2 regions of the Paenibacillus sp. KS1 genome follow, and region 2 is predicted to be linked to the other one. Evidence: riboswitches for the same ligand, from Rfam matches in the RefSeq annotation. Region 2 holds a riboswitch; the other holds the start of a gene.
The links. A riboswitch is a leader RNA that binds a small molecule or an ion and turns the genes downstream of it on or off. The one in region 2 is predicted to bind FMN.
Positions count from the first base shown of each region.

Region 1: linked by a shared signal. The riboswitch ahead of BBG47_RS07270 (DMT family transporter) and the one ahead of ribD (bifunctional diaminohydroxyphosphoribosylaminopyrimidine deaminase/5-amino-6-(5-phosphoribosylamino)uracil reductase RibD) in region 2 are both predicted to bind FMN.

Region 1 is NZ_MAIS01000015.1:5,547-12,994, reverse strand. Features, by position in the region: gene BBG47_RS07290 (DMT family transporter) at 1-869, opposite strand, end outside; gene pdaA (delta-lactam-biosynthetic de-N-acetylase) at 1,049-1,831, opposite strand; gene BBG47_RS07280 (hypothetical protein) at 1,951-2,262, opposite strand; gene BBG47_RS07275 (GNAT family N-acetyltransferase) at 2,417-3,598, opposite strand; FMN riboswitch at 3,838-4,018, shown strand; gene BBG47_RS07270 (DMT family transporter) at 4,122-5,042, shown strand; gene ytaF (sporulation membrane protein YtaF) at 5,165-5,806, opposite strand; gene BBG47_RS31195 (DUF3973 domain-containing protein) at 5,884-6,096, opposite strand; gene BBG47_RS07255 (DUF1232 domain-containing protein) at 6,404-7,111, shown strand; gene BBG47_RS07250 (GH92 family glycosyl hydrolase) at 7,219-7,448, opposite strand, start outside.
Region 2 is NZ_MAIS01000010.1:18,999-26,446, forward strand. Features, by position in the region: gene BBG47_RS05145 (stage V sporulation protein AA) at 1-27, shown strand, start outside; gene BBG47_RS05150 (stage V sporulation protein AB) at 20-457, shown strand; gene BBG47_RS05155 (spore germination protein) at 547-2,208, shown strand; gene lysA (diaminopimelate decarboxylase) at 2,393-3,724, shown strand; gene BBG47_RS05165 (peptidylprolyl isomerase) at 3,936-4,373, shown strand; FMN riboswitch at 4,543-4,701, shown strand; gene ribD (bifunctional diaminohydroxyphosphoribosylaminopyrimidine deaminase/5-amino-6-(5-phosphoribosylamino)uracil reductase RibD) at 5,032-6,201, shown strand; gene ribE (riboflavin synthase) at 6,182-6,865, shown strand; gene BBG47_RS05180 (bifunctional 3,4-dihydroxy-2-butanone-4-phosphate synthase/GTP cyclohydrolase II) at 6,887-7,448, shown strand, end outside.

The DNA of each region.
Region 1 (7,448 bases), on a different contig from region 2:
CGTCGTTCACTCATGAGGAATATCCATACCCCAGCAATGAGAAGCACACAGGCAATAAATTGGGTAGTCGTTAATGATTCTCCCAATAGAAGCCACGCGAGAACGGTAGCACCTACAGGCTCGCCGAGCACACTCATCGAAATCGATGTGGCACTGATGTACTTCAACAACCAGTTGAACAGCATATGTCCAAGCACGGTTGGGATGACAGCCATTAATGCGAATAAGAGCCATTCTCTAGCTTCATATCGAATAAAGGAGTAGCCTGCGGAAAGGTTGTAAACAGCCAACGCCAGACCAGCTACGAGAAAAACGGTAAAGTTATATACATAAGACGAGACGCGCTGTCGCAAATCCTGACCTAGCAGCATGTGTATGACGACCGAAATCGTACCCAGGATAGATAAAATATCTCCATATAACGCTTTCCCGGAAATGGCCATATCACCCCAGCCAATGAGCAGCATGCCGCATAGAGCAATCCCGATACCGATTAATGAATTGCTCGTCGATCGTTGTTTGAAAATCCAGAATGAACCGGCCATCACAAGAATAGGTTCCAAGGCAAGCAGAACGGTCGAGCTGGCTACCGTCGTATAGCGCAGCGACTCCATCCAGAGGAGAAAGTGCAAACCGAGGAAGAAGCCTGACAGGCACAGCCGCAACCAATCATTGCGCTGAACAGAGTTCCATTCGGATCGATATGTCCACGCCCAGGGCAGAAGCACGATATTCGTTATCAAGAGACGATACATGCCAATGACAGCGGCGGGGGCAGTTGACCATTTCACAAAAATGGCAGAGAAAGAGATTGCGATCATACCTACGATGAGCAGGGCATACAGTTGCGATGGTTTTCTTGAAGACATGAGCAGAAGACACCTCGGTATATGAATGAAATGGTAATCACAATGTGCTAGTATACACCAACTGCTCCCATCTTGAAATAAAAATCATGATTATCAACTTAAAAAGGCTGTGGACGAATAACCGTCCCCAGCCCTGAATAGCACATCATCAGCTTGTGATGAGCAAGTGAAGATAACTTCTATTTGGATTTCTGCACGTTGAGTTGATCGAGGCTTGCAAATTCATATCCTTGTTGACGTGCGCCATCAATAATGGCACCTAGAGCCCCGGCATTATCCTTCGATATGGAGTGTAGCAGAATGACCGCACCAGGATGAAGTTGCTTTACAACCTTATCATATGCATAGCTCGTTCCCCGTTGGGCATTAACATCCCAATCCAAGTAAGCCACGGACCAGAATACATTCGTGTACCCCATATTCTTCGTGATGGCCAGAGTCCGGTCATTAAAGATACCACGTGGTGGTCGCAGAAAAGGCATATCCTGCTTGCCCGTGACAGCTGATACAGCCTGTTTGACCTTATCCAGCTCGGTTCGAATCTGTTCATCCGATATGGTAGTCATATCTGGATGACTCCACGAGTGATTGCCGATCAGATGTCCCTCATTAATCATTCGCTTCAACAGATCTGGCTGTGTATTTACATAATGTCCAGTAACGAAAAAGATGGCTGGAACCTTCTTCGCCTTCAACGTATCCAGAATTTGAGCTGTGTATCCATTTTCATATCCATTATCGAAGGTTAAGTAAATCATTTTTTTGTTTGTATCACCGAGAAAAATAGCTCCGTGCTTCTCAATCGTCGGTTTGAAGCCTTCCTCGTCAATCGAAGGAAGCTTGCCGTTTACACTCTTCTTGAATCCAAAGTGAAATGCGGGACCCTGTCCGGCGTATGCGGCTGGCTGAATGCTTGCGGCAAGCAAGCAGAGGAGAGCAGTGGCAATCAGAATGCGTTTCATATGCAAATATACTCCTTGATGTAGGTTAGAATCGGTCAATCATGGCTTACTATTCCATATTTGCAGTAAACTTATACGCACTGATACCCATGCATTCCTAATGCGAATACGAGCAATCCTTATTTGTTGTGAGCCTGCTTCATCTTCTCCAACTCTTCCGACACGACGAAGGCAAGATCTTCGTTGTTGTACATAGACAGCACGGCGAACAGAGTGTCGTCAGGAATCGGTCCGGCCTCCTCCTTCGGAACCGTAAGATCAATTGCCTGCTGCAATCGATAGTTGTCGCCCTGCTTCGGGTATGCGCGATGATAGAGCTCGGCTGGATCAAGATCATGGTTCACACACCATTGTGCAAAGATAAGAATCATCATTTGCTCATCACGTTCATAATTGTCGATAATTTGTTGTTCTACTTCACTACGCGTCATTGCAAAAACTCCCTTACAAAGATTCATACAGCTTATTATAACGAAGATGAATTGTGATTCACAATCCTATTGCTCAATTGAGAGGGAGAGACGCTGCAACTGATCGTACCGTCATGCCAATTGGAGATGGATGTTCATACTTACTTCGCTTAGCTTAGAAAGCGTCGGATATATACGGATGAAGTCGGGGAACGAACTGCTCTAGAATTTCAATACTGTTGATGGAACCCGCAATAAATCCGTTATCGAACAATTCGCATGGTCGCTGATAACCTAGCAGCATGGTTGTGAGTGCTCTAATGTTCATGGACAGGGTGTTGGTCGTGTTGACAGCGGTAAGAACCTGATTCCTATCTTGAGAGTGAATAGCAGCTTGCCCGTTGTCAAAATGAATGACAACATTGTTCCACGGAGCCTGGTCGTCACTTATGTATATAGAGAGGGGAAGGTGTACAGGTACAGGTGCAAACGTATATTGCTGTAGAAATAAAGTGATATCTACAATTCGTGCCATGACAAATGGTTGTATGGTACGCACAATTCGTGGAAGGTTCAAGGCAAAAAACAGGCGCTCATTCTCACAAAGACGCATATTTACTTGCTCTAGCATAGAATCATGCTGACAAATATAATTCCATAGCCCCTGTCTAGAATCCCTTGTAACGCACATGAATTCATGTACATGCATAGCATTGTTTTTTATCTCATACAACATATACCCTTGAGGATGCGAATGCTCGTCATAATACACCGCCGCGGCGCGATTATGATAGTGATCAAGCCACCATTCGTGATCGCGAACGATCATACCTGAATGCTGCGATGACCATGCGTCATATACCGTTTCAATATCTATAGAATGCGTATCCTTGGTATAGCGGCGAACAACGCCTGTCGGTTCAGGGTTAAATGGAATAAGATCATGACGGGTAAATTGGCAGGTCATGCGGTCACTGAAGACTTCCCAGCCTGCTTTGCGATAGAAGGGGATGGAGAAAGGATAGAGCATGGATATAGAAGTTCCCGCGGCCTGCATCACACGTAGTGAGTGGTGCAGCAATTGCTTGGCATATCCTTTGCGTCGAAATTCAGGATAGGTGGCAACCCCACCGATTCCCCCCATTTTCAGCTTATTCTGACCAATATAGATGTGAAAAGGAAGGATATGAAGCTTCGCAGCGAGCTTGCCTTCATCGTATACACCAAAAATCTCATGTTTCCCCATCTTATGCAAATATTCATCATAGTCTCCGGAATCAACGCTGTACTGGAAAGCATACTCGGATAGCGATATGGCTTCAGAAAACTGTTTCTTGTTCAAACGAACAATTGACATGAACAATCCTCCTCAATATATGATTGTGCAGCTATATATGATCTATTGTAGATGAAATAGACAGAGATGCAATGATTGAGTGAAGAAGGTTTGGTTGAAAACTTGGGAGTGGTAATATATGCAAATGGTGAAAACTTTCATGAAAATGCGAAATGTCATATTGCTCAATCTGAAAATCTAGATATAATGAAGTCAGGGCATGTCAAGGACATAACAACATGCTACTATGTGGATTGAATATGGATCTTCAGGGCAGGGTGAAATTCCTGACCGGCGGTATGGGTGCAGCTGCGCCCGAGCCCGCGACTCGCTGTTCGCTTACTCGGTTACTTGTAACATGTAAGCATAGAACGGATGAACAGCGACTGACTTGGTGAGAAGCCAAGGCCGACGGTATAGTCCGGATGGAAGAAGATCTCGCACACGTTGTTTGGTACAACTGCATACAACAACAGGTCTAATGCGAATTTTTCTCTTCTGCATGTCTAGATCCTATATTCAACAACCTTGGAGGTTATTGAATATGGAACATCGTATCCAGGCCGACACACGCATGAGCGGCTCCGCAAGAGGAGTATGGTTCGTCGCGATGGGAGCGGCACTGTGGGGGATTGGCCCACTGTTCCGGGTATGGGTCATGGAGTCTATGACTTCCACCCAAATTGTATTGATTGAGCATCTGATGCTCGCCTTGTACGCGATACCGGTATTATGGATGCACCGGAAAGAGCTGCGCAACTGCACATGGAAGCATGTACTGGCATTGCTGTTCCTGTCATGGGGCGGCTCAGTAATAGCCACCATTATGTTTACAGAAGCATTTGCACATGGTGATGCGAATGGAGTACTGCTATTGCAGAAGCTTCAACCAGTCTTTGCTATCATTTTAGCGCGGCTGTTGTTGAAGGAGACACTTCCGCGTCGCTTCTCACTGCTGCTTATTCTTGCTATTATCGGTACGTATTTATTGACTTTTGGATGGTCATTGCCAATTGGGCATTACAATGAAGTCATTGGCTTCAGCAGTCTATTGGCACTTGGAGCAGCATTCCTATGGGGCGGTTCCACAGTTATGGGACGGTTGCTTCTCGACAAAATGGAATATGAGACGGTCACATCGCTGCGATTTGTGATGGCACTCCCTCTGCTCATTGTGCTGACATCATGGGAGTCGCCAAGCTGGAATTTCGCCGCATCAGAATGGGGAACGCTGTCGTTCTACATCTTCTTGCAGGCCCTTCTTCCAGGATTGGTTAGTCTCTTGCTGTATTATCGCGGTCTATCCACTACTAAGGCCTCTTATGCGACTCTAGCTGAGTTGTCATTCCCATTGGTAGGGATGATGATGAACTGGTTCGTGTTCCATCAGGCGGTCACTGCAGCGCAAATTTCAGGCTTCGTTCTCATCTGGATTGCGTTGTATATGGTATCAAGACAAAATTAATCGGCGGTGGCAGTGCAATGATTCTTAATGAAGTTGCTGTCAATCGTCTTCCATAAATGATAAGAGACCCTGTCTGCTATGCCTTGAACGCATAGCAGACAGGGTCTCTTATGTTAGTTAGGTTAGAAGAAAGAATTGATAGCGACAAGAATGATGATAGCTCCGCTTAGCACCGTGCTGAATTGTCCTACTGTATAGCGTCCTATGCGAATGTTGGCCATCTTCTGCCCAAGCACGGCACCCAGCCACAATGTGACAAAACTGCCGATCGCTGCGGTTAGGGATATGGCGAGCGGTGATAATCCGATAAGTCCAGCACTTAGGCCATTTGTAAGCGCATTGGCAGACAGTGCAACGCCAAGCACAGCTGCTTCCCATAAGTTAATCGTCCCCGATTTATCCTTATCCGCTTCCTCTGGTCTCTGCAGCATTCGTTCTAGTGAAGAGTTTGAATTAGCTTCATTGCTTGCTTCTACTGCTGTGGTCTCCGTCGAGTTTCCATGGTGAGAGGTCAGTAGAACAATGCGGATGCCGACAATAAGCAGGATGAATGCGGCAAGCAAGGTAGGCAGTATACCAGGAAGAACCTGCGATATCCATTGACCGAACATGAGACCGGCCATACTGAAAATGAAGCAGATGAGCGAAATGAATAGATTCGAAAGCACTCGAATTCGTATTTTCCGTATTCCGTACGATATTCCCACCCCTAAATTATCTATACTCGAAGCGACTGCTAATCCTAAAATCATAATCCATTGCATGATGAATCTCTCCCTTGGTTAATTCCCTTGATTCGAAGTTATAAATGGTTGTTTATCGAATGTCATTTGCCGTCCTGTCAATCGTGAAGCATCTGCAGCACAGTTTCCCTCGGAGGCACGAACACTAGCTGATGCTCACTTCCTGCTGAATAGGGCAGGGGGGGGTTCGAATGACAATCTCCAAGCTGGAATTTGCGTTTGCTCATCTCATCTACATAGAACACATTCCGAAATACTACCGATGTGCCATCCTCTTGATGGACTTTGGAACATTGCAGGCAGTAATACATAGCTGTTCAACTCCTTATTGTGGGTATAATCCGGTGCCGCTTGCAGCACTGTTGAGGTATCATATGTCACGATGTTGAGAGTTGTGAACCGGAATCGCCGAAATGTTGAAAAAAAATCAACAGAAGCTGATTGGCCTGTGATAGGAATCAACCGCATGCTGATGGGAGATGTGTTGAGGTATTGCAATGAATGCTTATCTGTCTACATCTGTGGCCTTCCTCGTTCAAACTTGGTCATACGTTGATGTCAAATTTATGGGGTAGGCTAGGCGAACTTATGCATATACATGTCATAATGAGAGCGAGAATGGGCAGTAGAATGTGCCTGCGACAAGGGGGGATAACCATCGGACAGAACAACCCACTCGGTGACATGTTGAAAAAATCGATGAAGGAGCATTCGCTCTCCATGCGCAAATTGGGGGAGCGGACTGGAATGGATACCGCTACGATTTCTCGAATTATTAACGGCAAGCAACCCGCTAAGATACACCATCTAACTTCATTTTCCAAGCATTTATCAATTCCCGTTGAACAGCTCATGGAGGCGGTTGGCGTCGAGTTCGGCAAATTGAGCACGGTACCAGTGGTACCGATTGGAGATGAATTACAGGAGGATAGCCTTCAATTCATACTCAAGTCCATACAGCTGCTTGATTATCCATTCACGAAGGAGCATGTACGTCTAGAACTGGATAAATACGAGCAATACGCGCAAACCAATGAAGGAGATCGAATGATTCGCGACAATTTCCATGCCAAGGTGAAGGAAGTAAGCGGTTGGGGACCATTTATCGATCAATTGAATGATACGTACACCCAATATTGCAGCGAACAAGGAACAGTAGAAGAACGTGCCGTATTAGGAAGCGCACTGCTGTATTTCATTTTATCGGCAGACATTATTCCAGATTATCTGTTCCCAATTGGATATATTGATGATGTGATGGCAGTGCAGTTGGCGATGGAGAGACTGACGGCCCTTCAGGCTGCAGAGCGCATTGTAGAGAAATAGGGGTGTTCCAGGTCGGATGTTGACCGGAGCACCCCTAGTCTTGTTTCATTCTTGTTCGTTAATATCTACGCAATGAGCTTAATCAAGTTCGAGACGATGTGGCATCCTTATGCTCTTGACATTGCATATGGAAGGGTCGCATCCTCATATTGCTGCTGTTGTGGTTCTTCTGACATCGTGAAGGACAACGAAGCCCCATTCTTCAACTGCTCGTGATTAATATACAGGTTGGATACGTGCTCGCCATTTACTTGTACACCTGCTACATATTTCGTCTCCGAAGAGTTGTTCGGCGCCTCAATGACAATCTGTTTGCCGTTGTCCAGGTTGACAGTCA
Region 2 (7,448 bases):
CGCAAGGAGGATTTGAAGCGTGACTGAGACTTGGCTGTATGGTCTTGCACAGCTGCTGGCATCGTTCGCGGGAATCGCTGGCGGGATTACGGTTGGGGGCGCGATGGTGGCATTATTTGTCGTGCTTGACATGCTTCCACGGCTAGCACAGCTTACTCGCTCCTTCCACTGTTCGTATTGGTTTGAGTACGCCATTATTGCGGGCACGCTGTTCTTTACCGTAACAGATTTATGGAGTATCCGATTCTTCTATGCGGGATGGTTCTCTCCATTCATCGGACTGCTGGATGGAATATTCGTGGGACTATTGGCTGCAGCGCTGACGGAGGTATTGAATGTTTTTCCGATATTGGCGAAACGGCTTGGTATGACACACGCGCTCCCTCATCTACTGACCGCTATGGTAATTGGCAAGGTTCTTGGATCTTGGTTCGACTGTTTTAAATACCCGCATTGAGTTTGAAGTATCTGTGTTGAATGATGAGAATCTCGCAATGAAGGATATGCCAATACATTGCGATTCTATAAGAAGGAGGATATTGCCCAATGACAGAGCAGCAAACTGAACAAGAATCGTCGCACAAGGACGTACTTTCCCCTCCTAATTCGAAATCACTGAAAGAGCAGTCTGAGGATGGGGGCAATCATCAGCATGCATCTGAGCAAGGCAGCTTGCATGACAGAAAAAAGCAGCATGAGAAGTCCGATACGATAGAAGAGTCCATCATCTATTGGCAGGACAAGGACGAAATCTCCAAGAAGCTGGACGAGACGAAACGAACGCTGCAACAGGTAGTCGGACTTGGGGAGTCGTTTGATATCGTGCTGCGCGAGATGGTCTTCGGCGAGCGGCGGGTGGGTCTGTTCTATGTGAATGGGTTTGCTAAGGACGAAGTGATGACGTTGATCTTGTCCCGCATGTCTTACTTGGATAAGGAAGAAATGTCGCCGAACGCGCTCAAATCCTTGTTCGAACGCTACATCCCTCATGTTCAAGTAGAGCGGGAGAATAAGTTAAGCAGCGTCATTAATAAAGTGCTCGCTGGCAGCAGCGCTTTCTTTATTGATCATGAATCAAGTGCGATTATTGTGGACTGCAAGACTTTCCCTGTGCGGGGTCTTGAAGAACCGTCGCTCGAGCGGGTGGTTCGGGGTGCACGTGACGGATTCGGCGAAACACTGCTCACGAACGTTACCCTTGTCCGACGCCGCTTGCGTGATCCAGGGCTTATGTATGAAATGGTGCAGGTGGGGCGGCGTACCCGTACTGATGTGTGTATTGCCTATATAGATGATATTGCTGACAAGCGTCAAGTGGAGTCGGTTCGTAATAAAATAAAAGCGGTGAATGTGGATGGTCTGCCACTGGCCGACAAGCAACTGGAGGAGGCGATTATCAATAAGGCGTGGAACCCTTATCCGCTTGTACGATACTCGGAACGCCCGGATGTCGTCGCTTCCCATTTGATGGATGGCAGCATTGTCATATTTGTCGACACTTCTCCATCTGTCATCATTTTGCCGACGACGTTTTTCGACTTATGTCAGCATGCAGAAGAGAATCGACAAACTGCATTTATGGGAACCTATTTGCGGAGTGTGCGCTTCATCGGTATTTTTGCATCGCTCTTCATTCTCCCATTGTGGCTGCTGCTCGTTATCGAGCCGGGATTAAAGCCTGCCGCCCTACAAATTATTGGACCGCAGGAGACAGGGAAGATACCGCTCATTTTCCAGTTCCTCATCGCAGAGCTCGGCGTGGATCTCATGCGAATGGCGGCTGTTCATACTCCGTCGCCGCTTGCGATAGCATTGGGCTTGCTAGCTGCGATACTCGTAGGTGACATAGCGGTCAAAACGGGAGTGTTCGTCAATGAGGTTATTTTGTACATGGCTGTAGCTGCCGTAGGGATGTTTGCGACACCGAGCTATGAGCTGGCGCTGGCCAATCGAATAGTGAGGCTCGTGCTGCTTGTTGCGGTTGCACTATTCAGAGTTCCCGGACTCGTCATTGGTACAACCGTTTGGCTGCTCTGGCTAACCCTGCATCGCTCGTACAATGCATCATACTTATGGCCGTTCATTCCGTTCAATGCCAAAGCGATGTACAATATCATCGTGCGACAGCCATTCTTGCTGATAAAGACGCGCCCTAGCTTGAATCAGACGCGAGATAATACAAAGATGCCGCCAAGAACGAAGCGATAGCTTCAACGTTTGGAAGGCAATGTGTTTGTCCCTTGACAACCTCTATAATGCAAATGATGGACGGAAAAATCCATTCTTTCATGATCGAATAAGCTGATATACTCGATGTAATATTTTCACCAACAATTGGAACAACATGAGGGGATAGACATAGAAGATCGAGTGGGAGTGGGGAGAAATGACGATGTACTTACACGGAACGAGCAAGATTAATGGGGATGGACATTTAGAAATTGGTGGTTGCGATGTAACCGAATTGAAGCAGCAATTTGGTACTCCGCTTTATATTTTTGACGAAGCATTAGTCAGAGAACGCTGTGAACAATACATGGAAGCATTTCGCGAGTCAGGGTTAACCTTTCAGGTTGCATATGCAAGCAAAGCATTCTGTACAACAGCAATGTGCCGGCTAGTCGACCAAGAGGGGCTGTCGCTAGATGTTGTATCGGAAGGGGAATTGTATACAGCCTTGCAGGCTGGATTCCCAGCTCAGCGAATCCACTTCCATGGGAATAATAAGACGCCCGAGGAGATCGAAATGGCGCTTGATGCCCGCATCGGCTGCTTTGTTGTTGATAATTTCACTGAGCTGAAGCTGCTGAATGCGATTTGCCAAGAGCGCAATCAGTACGTGCCTGTGCTGCTCCGCGTTACACCGGGGGTTGAGGCACATACGCATGAATACATTTCGACAGGTCAGACGGATTCGAAGTTTGGCTTTGACATCGGCAATGGCACGGCGCTTGAGGCTGTGCGTCATGCGGCGGATGCAACTCATTTGGAGCTGCTGGGCATCCACTCGCATATCGGATCTCAAATCTTCGAAACTGAAGGATTCCAAATGGCGGTTGAACGCGTTGCACAATTTGCTCGTGGGGTGAAGGAACAGCTAGGGATCGCATTCCGGGTTGTGAACTTGGGCGGCGGCTTTGGCATCCGCTATGTAGAAGGGGATACGCCTCTGCATGTTCGCGATTATGTAAAGGCCATTACAGATGCTGTAAAGCAGCATTTTGCTGACATCGGAGAATGTTTGCCTGAAATTTGGGTAGAGCCAGGCCGCAGTATTGTTGGAGAAGCGGGAACAACACTGTATACAGTTGGCTCTGTGAAGGATATTCCAGGCGTGCGCAAATATGTAGCTGTTGATGGAGGGATGACCGACAACCCTCGACCAGCGCTGTATGAGTCTCGTTATGAGGCACTGCTTGCTAACCGTGCGACTAATGAGTACACGGAGACAGTGTCGATAGCAGGAAAATGCTGCGAAAGCGGCGATATGCTGATTTGGGATGCTGTGCTTCCTGCCGTCCAGCAGGGCGATCTGTTGGCTGTGTCCTGCACAGGTGCGTACAATTATTCGATGGCAAGCAACTATAACCGTATTCCAAGACCAGCTGTCGTGTTCGTGCACAACGGGGAAGCGGATATTGTTGTACGTCGTGAGTCGCATGAAGATATCGTGCGCAATGACTTCATTCCAGCTCGTCTGCGCAAGGAGCCAGCGCTGAAATAGTACGGGATGTGACGATTGCAAGCTCCGCGGCAGCAGTTGAATTTCATATCCGAAGTTACACCAGATATGGAAACTATTACATCATCCGATTATCTGTCTTGTCGTGGCATAACGATGAGGCAGAAATCGGGTGTTTTCTTTTTGTTAAGAAATAACGTATAATCGGATGAGCAAGCGTGAGCATTGTACATATGGAAGGAGACGATACATGATGAGCAAATATGCATTGATTGAATTGGAAAAAGGCGGCACGGTGAAAATCCAGCTCCATGAGCAAGAGGCACCAGGTACCGTTGCAAACTTTGAGAAGCTGTCCAACGAAGGTTTCTATAACGGCTTGACATTCCACCGTGTTATTCCGGGCTTTGTAGCGCAAGGCGGTTGCCCGCACGGAACAGGTACAGGCGGCCCAGGCTACACAATCAAATGTGAGACAAAAGGCAACCCGCACAAGCATGAGCGTGGTGTACTTGCGATGGCGCATGCCGGCAAGGATACAGGCGGTTCCCAATTCTACATCACTTACGATGCATTCCCTCACTTGGATGGCGTGCATACGGTATTTGGCAAAATTGTAGAGGGCATGGAGCATGTAGATGCTGTTAAGCAAGGCGACAAGATGAAGCAAGTTACAATCGTGGAAGAATAGAAATAATTGAGGGAAGGCGTGTATGCAGCTTGGCTGCTGCACGTCTTTTTTATTTGAACGCATCTGAATGGTTCCATGCGGTGAAGCGACACAAGTTGCATTTTACCAGGTCAGGTGGTACACTTCTAAGTGCAACATCTTAGAAACTAATTTTATAGCAATACGAATGACAGACCTTCAGGGCAGGGTGAAATTCCCGACCGGCGGTGATGAACTATTCTTGCGTGTGCAAGGTGTTCTTAGTCCGTGACCCGGGTGGATTCGTCCACACGGTGGATCTGGTGCAACTCCAGAGCCGACAGTATAGTCTGGATGGGAGAAGGGGCGTCAGGAGAGAAGAACTCGATAATTAGTTCTTTCAAGTTCTTATTTTCACAATTTCATGAGCATTCCAGGCGAAATGGACGGCGAATACCTGCGTAAGCGTGAGGTTTTCTATTCATCTATCGTCGTATTTGACATATGCGAAATCGTTGCAGTTTGCTGAGAACATCCTTGTTGTCGGTTTTATTTGTCATATACAAATGGAAATTATGCTTATGTGCGTCTATTGTGAAATTAAGTACATACCTGCAAGCTCAATCAATCATGCCCTTCGGAGGATCCGAAGGGCTTTTTTGCGTTAGCCTTGATCTGTTTGTGGAAAGGAGGATACCCAATGTCTGCTGTTATCAATGATGAACTGTACATGCAGCTCGCTGTGAACATGGCAGAGCAGGTGCTTGGACAGACCGATGTGAACCCTGCAGTTGGCTGTGTCATTGTGAACGAGGGACGAATCGTCGGTCTTGGAGCTCATTTGCGGCGTGGTGAAGGCCATGCGGAAGTCCATGCTTTACAGATGGCTGGTGAAGCGGCGAGAGGAGCAACTGCGTATGTGACCCTTGAGCCATGCAGCCACTATGGGCGAACACCGCCTTGCAGTCTGCGATTGATTGAAGCGGGAATTGCCCGTGTCGTGATCGCTTGCGTCGATCCGAATCCAGCGGTTGCAGGGAGAGGAATTGCTCTACTGAAGGATCATGGAATTGGGATAACGTTGGATGTGCTTCGGGAGAGAGGTCTCGCACTGATTGAAATGTTCGCTAAGCATATTACGACCGGCATTCCGTTCGTTACCCTCAAGACAGCAAGTACGCTGGACGGCAAGATCGCTACTTCGACTGGGGACAGCAAGTGGATCTCGAATGAGCGAAGTCGTGAAATCGTTCATTCGATGAGGCACCGTCATCAAGCGATTATGGTAGGCATAGGCACCGTTCTTGCGGATGATCCATCGCTGACAACACGCCTATCAGTCCCTGGGGTAAACCCAGTGCGCTTGATCGTAGACTCGATGCTTCGGATCCCTATGGACGCCAACGTCGTAACCGATCAAGCTGCACGAACCTGCATCTTCACAACTGCACGGGCAAGCGGGGAGAAGCGGCGTGAATTGGTGTCCCGAGGCGTGGAGGTCATCGAGTGCGGAGAAGGCGAGAAGGTAGACCTTCGGCAGATGATGGAATGGTGCGGCCAACATGAGATCGGATCCATACTCCTTGAAGGTGGAGGTCGATTGAATGGAGCGATGCTAGAGAAGAAGCTGGTCGACAAAGTTGCAATATTTATGGCTCCGATTGTCGTCGGCGGTCAGCATGCGCCTGGTAGTTTTGTGTTTGAAGGTGTAGAGCGGATGCAGGATGCATACCGGCTTCAGCATGTGGAGGTTGAGAAGCTCGGAGATAATATCTGCATCACTGGATATCCTTTCGGCAAGCGTGAAGTGGAGCATTTCACTCATTCCAGCGTTAAGGAGGAGCATAGCAATGTTCACCGGACTCATTGAAGAAGTGGGCTCACTGCAGGCTGTGATGAAGCGGGGCGAGGCGATGGTGCTTCACATCCGAGCATCTAAGGTTCTAGAGGGCATGAAGCTGGGGGACAGCATCGCTGTCAATGGTGTATGCCTGACTTCGACGTCATATGATGGCACCTCCTTCATGGCGGATGTGATGCCGCAGACGTTTCGCCATACGAATTTGAAGGATTTAAGGCCGGGCGATCCGGTCAATCTAGAGCGTGCAATGGCAGCAGGTGGGCGATTCGGCGGTCATATTGTACAAGGACATGTGGATGGTCTTGCAACGATTGTGGGACGAACAAGAGATGCGAATGCTGTTGTCATCGAATGTCGGGCGAGTCGGCCTGAGATGGCAAAATATATGATTCCACAAGGTTCTGTCACTATTGACGGCATCAGCTTAACCCTTACGCGAGCAGAGCATGGAGAGTTTGCCGTATCGATTATTCCGCATACGTTGGCGCAAACCGCTCTTCAGCGCAAGCAGCCGGGTGATATCGTCAACATTGAATGTGATGTGCTTGGCAAGTATGTGGATCATTTGCTCCGGTATGGTAGATCAGGGCCGGAGAACGAGACAAAGGACTCGAATCGTTCTGGTTCTGGAGGTCTGAATGCAGCATTTTTGGCAGAGCATGGTTTTATGTAATGGTGAAAGGGGAGGAACAACATGAAGGAAGCATTTCACTTTGATTCGATAGAAGACGCAATTGCAGATTTGAAGCAGGGCAAGGTCATCATTGTGGTTGATGACGAAGATCGGGAAAATGAAGGCGACTTTATCGCGTTAGCCGACAAGGCAACACCGGAAGTTATTAACTTCATGATTACAGAAGGCCGAGGATTGGTATGTGTACCTATTACGCAGGAGCGTGCCGAGGAGCTTGAGCTTCACCCAATGGTTGCACACAACACGGACAATCACGGTACGGCATTTACCGTATCCATTGATCACGTAGATACGACTACTGGCATTTCAGCGCACGAACGCTCACTAACGATCCAGAAGATGCTGGATGCGGACGCCAAGGCAGAAGATTTCCGCCGCCCGGGTCATATCTTCCCGTTAATAGCGAAGAATGGTGGTGTGTTGCGCCGTGCTGGGCATACGGAAGCAGCGGTTGATCTCGCCCGGTTGAGCGGATCTGCACCTGCTAGTGTCATCTGCGAAGTGATTAAGGAAGATGGCACGATGGCTAGACTGCCCGACTTGATGGAACTGAAGGGGCAAT